Regions from separate parts of the Paenarthrobacter sp. NPDC089675 genome, predicted to be linked through region 3. Evidence: riboswitches for the same ligand, from Rfam matches in the RefSeq annotation. Region 3 holds a riboswitch; each other region holds the start of a gene.

Region 1 (2,257 bases), 440 kb from region 3:
ACCACCCCACGGGCCGAGCGCAAGCGACGCCGCGGAAAGGGCGGGGCCCAGCCTGCAGAAATCCCGACGCCGGTCCACAACTCTCCGGCCCCGGCGCATGCGTCGTCGGCTCCGGAAACGGTGGACCCTGCGCGTCAGGCAAAGGCCGAAGCAACCCGGGCGGCCCTGGCGACGATCGCCGCTGCTGCCCACGCTGCCCACCTGCACGATGACGAAGTCCACAAAGCCGAAGAGGAAGCCCGCGCGGCTGCCGCAGCCGAATCAGGTTCGCCTGAGACGAACACCGTGACGCAGGCGCAGCCGGCCGGCGAGACTGCCGGTCGCACCACGCCGGTCCTCCGTTTCGGGGGCGAAGAAGTGGCTCTTCCCTTCGTGGAACACCACGAATCGGATGAAGCCAAGCCGACCATGACGCTGGACCTCCTTGCCGAGGCGTTCTCGCACCTTGGCGGGGCTTCAGAGGCAAAGCCGGCGGAAACCGCGGTTGCCGAGCCCCAGGCCGCGGCCCCTGCGGCCGATCCTGCCGCAGCAGCGGCAGCTGGCGGGGGTCAGCAGCCGGCCGTTGACCACGGGTCCGACGACGAGCACCAGGCGGCGGGCAGGTCACGTGGACGGCGGGGTCGCCGGAACCGTAGCGCCAGCCGGGCACAGGGTGCGGCCAACGAGACAACAGTTGAACACCATGAGGTATCGGCGTCCAGCGGTGGCGGCGCAGCCCATGAAGCCAAAGCTCCGCAGGAGCCGGCAAAGAAGGCCGCGGCCGCAGCCGAGCCGATCATCCTCGGTGTAGGAGTCCCGGCTTCGGAACTGTAACCGCGTGAACGTCATGTGACCGAGAGAGGGTCCCGCAGCGCCTGCTGCGGGACCCTCTGTCGGTTAGGCTTGGAGACTGACACGGGGTGCCGGGCGTTGGGTTCGGCTGAGATCCAGACCCGTTGAACCTGTCCGGTTAGCACCGGCGAAGGGATGTCTCCATGACTTCTTTGTCGACCTCCGTTATCTACCCGCTGCCTGTTGCGGGCCGCCCCCATCCTCGGGTCCTTAGTATTGCCGGCTCGGACCCGTCAGGGGGTGCGGGCATCCAGGCTGATCTGAAAAGCATCGCGGCTCACGGTGGCTATGGCATGGCTGCCATTACTGCCTTGACGGCACAGAACACCCGGGGTGTTTCCGCCGTCCACGTCCCTCCCGTGGAATTCCTGCGCCGGCAGCTGGAAGCCATTAGCGCTGACGTTGCCATTGATGCGGTAAAGATCGGGATGTTGGGTGATGCCGATGTCATCAACGAGGTACGCAGCTGGCTTGCCAAGGTGCGCCCCGCCGTCGTGGTCCTTGACCCTGTCATGGTTGCCACCAGCGGCGACCGCCTTCTTCGGGAATCCGGCGAGGCCGCGCTCCGGGAGCTTTTGCCATTGGCAGGCTTGGTGACCCCCAACATTCCGGAACTCGCCATGCTGCTTGGCGAAGCGGAGGCGCAGGATTGGACAACCGCCCTGGAGCAAGGCAAGCGGCTGGCCGCCGAGTACGGCAACACAGTGCTGGTCAAGGGCGGGCACCTGGCGGGGGAAGAGTGCCCGGACGCCCTCGTGAATACCGCCGGGCTGCTGCGGCAGGATGTCATCGAAATCGCCGGGCCGCGGATCGCCACAAAGAACAGCCACGGGACGGGCTGTTCGCTGTCGTCTGCGGTTGCCACGGTCCAAGCGCGGACAGGGGATTGGGAAGCGTCCCTGAGGGAAGTGAAACCATGGCTCGTGGAGGCGCTGGCTACCGCTGACGTGCTGGGCGTGGGAGAAGGCAACGGCCCGATCAACCACTTCCACCACTTGCTGCCGTCAACGTCCAAGGGGGCATTCGCCGCCCGGCTGTGGCAGGAAGCGGCACCGGAACTGGAGGCCATCCATGCGCTGCCGTTTATCCGGGGACTGGAATCCGGCACGCTTCCGGAGCATGAGTTCAATTACTACCTCTCCCAGGACGCCCTCTACCTTAACGGTTACTCCAGGGTGTTGGCCCGCGCAGGCGCCCTTGCGCCCACCGAGGAAGAACAGCTTTTCTGGGCCAGGTCATCCCAGGTTTGCCTGGAGGTTGAATCGGAACTGCACCGGAATTGGCTCAGCACACGCGAGGCATCAACCGGGACCGGTCCGGTAACAAAGGCCTATGTGGACCACCTCCTGGCCGCCTCTGCCTCAGGAAGTTACGCGGTGCTGCTTGCCGCGGTCCTTCCCTGCTATTGGCTTTATGCAGAGGTGGG
Region 2 (2,257 bases), on a different contig from region 3:
CCGAGGCTCACGCCCGCGCCCAGAAGCTTGAAGAAGAAGTTCATGCCCTCAGCCTAACCTCACGCGGCTGCCGGTTCCTGCCTAGCGGCGGGTTTCGCGCTCCTTCAGGAAAGCAGTAAGGGAACCCGGGGGAGCCAGTACGGGAACAACCTCATGGTCCGCGTGCCAGAGTGCCTCCACGGACTCAAATCCGGAGACCTCCTTGAGCAGGTAATACGTGGGTGGCATGAGCTTTAACCGGCCCTCGGCTTCCGCCGCGAGGATCCCGTCCACGGGCATCCAAAGGGACTGCCAGGCCTCCGTTGTCTGGTGCCGGGGTTGGGCGTCCGGAGCGGGCTTGGCGATATAGAAGAACGTATCGAAGCGCTTGGGCATGTCCACGGGAGTGATCCAGTTGGCCCAGGGCCTGAGTTCCGAGGCTTGGAGATCAAGCCCGGCTTCCTCCCGGACCTCCCGGATGGCTGCGGCGAGGACAGTCCCGGCACGGCTCTGCGGGGTTCCGGGATCGCCGTTCGCAAGGGAACTCAGCCGCCAATGCACTGCGTGACTGTCCAAAAGCCCGGCGGGGTAGTCCCACCCGTCTGCGTCCGCAGGATCCACCCGGCCGCCCGGGAAGACCACCATGCCGGCCGCGAAGTCCATGGTGGATACGCGGTGCTGGACGAACGCTTCGAGCCCGTCGGATGCATTCCGGAGCAGGATGACGCTTGCCGCCAGGCGGGGTTGTGCCACTGGGGTTTCTGAACCTGGAAGATCCGTCATGCTCCCATTCTCGCAGGCGGGCGTTGCGGGGCCCGGTTTGCGCCCTATGGTCGGGGGATAGCGCGTAGGGCGGGCCTCGCAACGGGTTTGTGACCAAGCACCTGCCCCGCAATCGACGGCAGGTGTAAACTGAACCACGCCCATAAGGGCGGATTGATAACGACAGGGGAGCGCCGCCGTCGAACCTGCAGGGATGCAGAGACGCGAGGGCGCTGAGAGTGCGGACAGCCGCAGACCCTCGAACCTGATCCGGTTAGTACCGGCGCAAGGGAGTCGAGCTTCTCAGAGTGTCCGGGACCGGACGGCGCAGGCCGGCCGGGGAATCCGGGGAGCACTTTCCCCTCCTGTAACCTCAGGAGGCAAAGAAATGACCACGGCAAGCGTGAAGAAGACCAGTTACAACTGGCGTGTTGTAGACATCGTGGTGGCAGCTTTGATCGCCATCGCCGGCGGCGTGATCTTCTGGGCCTGGTCCCAGGGCGCCGCAATCGTATCCATCCCGATGAACGCGGCCTACCCGCCCCTGACCGGCCTCATCGCCGGCGGCTGGATGATCCCCGCGGTCCTTGGCATGCTCATCATCCGCAAGCCCGGTGCCGCACTTTTCTGCGAGGCAGTGGCTGCGACGGGCGAGCTCATCATGGGCTCCCAGTACGGCACCACGGTGCTCATCTCCGGCATCCTGCAGGGCCTCGGAGCGGAACTGGTCTTCGCGGCGTTCCGTTACAAGAAGTTCAACCTTCCCACCTCGCTCCTGGCAGGTGCCGGTGCCGGCCTCTTCTGCGGCCTCAACGACTCGTTCCTCCCCTGGGGCTGGAACATCGCTTACGAAGCCGTCGACAAGCTGGCCTATATCGCGTTCTGCACGATTTCCGGTGCAATCATTGCTGGTGCCCTGTCCTGGGTGGCAACCCGCGGCCTGGCCACCACCGGCGTGCTGGGTTCGTTCGCCTCGCGGAAGGCCGCGTCGGAGCCCGTCTTCAACTGATGGCGGGGTCCACTGGGGTCCGGCCGGCTGCCATCTCCGCGGAAGGCTGGGGATGGCGGCATGCCGGCCGGTCCACGCCCGCCATCCAGGACCTTGACCTGCGCATCGAGCCGGGTGAACGGGTCCTGCTGCTGGGACCGTCGGGGGCGGGCAAGTCGACGCTCCTCCACGCCCTCGCGGGCGTCCTCGGGGACGAGGAAGACGATTCGGATGAGACGGGCTCGCTCCTGATTGACGGCGCGGCACCCCGCGAACAGCGCGGCCGTGCCGGTTTGATGCAGCAGGATCCTGAAACTCAGGTGGTTCTGTCCCGCGTTGGCGACGACGTCGCGTTCGGTGCCGAGAACCTCGCCGTCCCGCGGGAGGTGATTTGGGAGCGCGTGCATGAAGCGCTCGACGACGTCGGGTTACGCACCGCTGCCGGTGACGGCCTGGCGTTGGACCACCCGACGGCGGCACTCTCCGGCGGGCAAAAGCAGCGCCTCGCCCTCGCTGGGATCCTGGCGA
Region 3 (2,257 bases):
CCGGGGACTGGTTCGAATCGGTCATGAAGGCCTACGTCATAGACACTGTTTCCGCCGATTCTTACCGCACCTTGGCCGGATTCCTCGACGCCGGAACGCAGCAGTTTGTCCGCCAGGTAGCCTCGGCGGACCATGCCACCGAGGCTCTCAGGGTTCTGCTGGCACGGGCGTTGCGGGACGATCCGCGCCTGGCTTCGCGCCTGGCCCTCTGGGGGCGCCGTCTCGTGGCGGAAGCTTTCACGCAGGCCCAAAGGGTAGGGCAAGAGCATCCCCAGCTTGGACCCGTCCTGCGGGGCGACGACGCCCGCGCCTCACTGCGGAGCATCACCGCCGAGCTTGCTGAACGGCACGCCAAAAGGATGTCGGGGCTGGGCCTCAGCGCCTAGCCTGTCCTGTTTGTCGTCCCGTTGTCCGGGGTTGCTCAGGCGGCATCCAGCGCCTCAAGCAGGGACTTGGCTGCCGCCGTCGGATCCGCCGCTTCGGTGATGGCGCGAACCACCACGATGCGGCTGGCGCCCGCCGCCACCACCTGGTCCACGTTGCTGTGGTCGATGCCCCCGATGGCGAACCAGGGGAGTTGCCTACCCGATCGCTTTACGGCTTCCGCGGCATATGTGACCAACTCCAATCCCACGGCCGCGCGGCCCGGTTTGGTGGGCGTAGCCCACAGTGGACCGACGCAGAAGTAGTCCAAACCATCCGGCACCCGGGAGGCCGCCAGCGCGGAATCCACTTGCTCGGGCGAATGGGTGGAAAGGCCGATCGCCGATTCCGCGAGCAGCTCCCTTGCAGAGGGCAGCGGCAGGTCCTTTTGACCCACATGGAACACCGGTGCCCCGGAAATACGCGCAATATCGGCCCGGTCATTGACGGCCCACAGCTTTCCGTGCCGGCTGGCCACCTTCCCCAGGACCTCGAGGAGTTCCAGTTCTTCTGCGGCTTCGAGGGACTTGTCACGGAGTTGGATGATATCCACGCCGCCCTCGAATGCCGCGTCGACGAAGTCTTCGAAATCACCCTGCCGCCGGCGGGCATCGGTGCACAAGTAGAGGCGGGCAGTGGAAAGGAGGTCAGGCTCAATCATGGAAACCAGAGTAGTTCCTCTAAACTGGGCACGTACTGCGGGAGCCGTGACGCACGTCTTTGTGACCGTCCGGCTGAGAGGGCTTCAGCGCCGACCGCTTGACCTGATCCGGTTAATACCGGCGTAGGGAAGGAAACCAATGGCAGAAGCCATCCAAGCAGACGTAGCCATCATCGGCGCAGGCGTAGTCGGCCTGGGCATAGCCCACCAAGTCCGCGTGTCCGGCCGCTCCGTGGTCCTCATCGATCCCCGCCCGGCCGGTGGAGCGACCTTTGCCGCCGCGGGCATGCTGGCACCCGTCAGTGAGCTGCACTACCAAGAGGAAGACCTCTTGGAGCTGATGCTTGAATCCTCAAAGTTGTGGCCCGCTTTCGTGCAGGGCCTTCCGGGGTCGGTGCCTGAGTCCGGGTACCGCACGACGTCGACACTTGCCGTGGGTGCCGACGCTGCCGACCGTAGGGCGCTCGCAGATCTCCGCTCTGCACAGTTGGCAGCGGGGCTGGACGTTGAGCCGTTGCTCCTTCGGCAGGCCCGGGAGCGTGAGCCGCTCCTCAGCCCGCAGATTTCCTGCGCGTTCGACATCCCGGCGGACCACCAGGTGGACCCCCGCAGGCTTGCCTCCCGTATCCTCGCCGGGCTCGGCGCACACACAAATGATGACGCGACCTGGGTTCCCGGTGCCCGCGAGGGATTCCACCTTGCCGAGCCGGCGAGCAGGCTCGTTTGGGACAACCAACGCGTGGTCGGCGCGGAGCTCGGTTCCGGGCAAGTGGTCATGGCCGCCGAGACGATCGTTGCAAACGGTCTTGGCGCCGCCGCTCTTGGCAGCCTTCCGGAGGGTTTGGAACTTCCTCTGCGGCCGGTCTACGGGGACATCCTGAGGTTGCGGGTCCCCGATGGCCTTCGGCCCCTCGTGACTTCGACTGTTCGCGGTATAGTTCGCGGGGTACCCGTGTACATCGTCCCGCGGGAGGACGGAACAGTGGTCATCGGAGCCACGCAACGCGAAGACGCGCTCTCATCCGGTTCCAACGCCGTATCGGCGGGCGGGGTCTACCAGCTCTTGCGCGACGCCCAGGTTTTGGTGCCGGCCGTCGCCGAGCTTGAGCTGCTGGAAGCCACGGCCCGGGCCAGGCCCGGAACGCCGGACAACGCTCCGCTCTTGGGCCGGGT

Evidence for each region. Region 3 has a riboswitch for thiamine pyrophosphate ahead of thiO (glycine oxidase ThiO). Riboswitches for the same ligand answer to the same signal wherever they lie in the genome.
Region 1: it holds a riboswitch for thiamine pyrophosphate, as region 3 does, so the genes downstream of both, thiD (bifunctional hydroxymethylpyrimidine kinase/phosphomethylpyrimidine kinase) here and thiO (glycine oxidase ThiO) in region 3, are expected to answer to the same signal.
Region 2: it holds a riboswitch for thiamine pyrophosphate, as region 3 does, so the genes downstream of both, ACIPY2_RS17860 (ECF transporter S component) here and thiO (glycine oxidase ThiO) in region 3, are expected to answer to the same signal.

What each region holds. Positions count from the first base shown of each region.
Region 1 covers NZ_JBIVHM010000001.1:702,361-704,617, forward strand. The annotation lists gene ACIPY2_RS03325 (Rne/Rng family ribonuclease) at 1-813, shown strand, start outside; TPP riboswitch at 886-984, shown strand; gene thiD (bifunctional hydroxymethylpyrimidine kinase/phosphomethylpyrimidine kinase) at 975-2,257, shown strand, end outside.
Region 2 covers NZ_JBIVHM010000009.1:92,174-94,430, reverse strand. The annotation lists gene ACIPY2_RS17870 (DUF4235 domain-containing protein) at 1-44, opposite strand, end outside; gene ACIPY2_RS17865 (NUDIX hydrolase) at 82-762, opposite strand; TPP riboswitch at 917-1,051, shown strand; gene ACIPY2_RS17860 (ECF transporter S component) at 1,130-1,750, shown strand; gene ACIPY2_RS17855 (ABC transporter ATP-binding protein) at 1,750-2,257, shown strand, end outside.
Region 3 covers NZ_JBIVHM010000001.1:267,112-269,368, forward strand. The annotation lists gene ACIPY2_RS01330 (ferritin-like fold-containing protein) at 1-386, shown strand, start outside; gene thiE (thiamine phosphate synthase) at 422-1,084, opposite strand; TPP riboswitch at 1,112-1,231, shown strand; gene thiO (glycine oxidase ThiO) at 1,224-2,257, shown strand, end outside.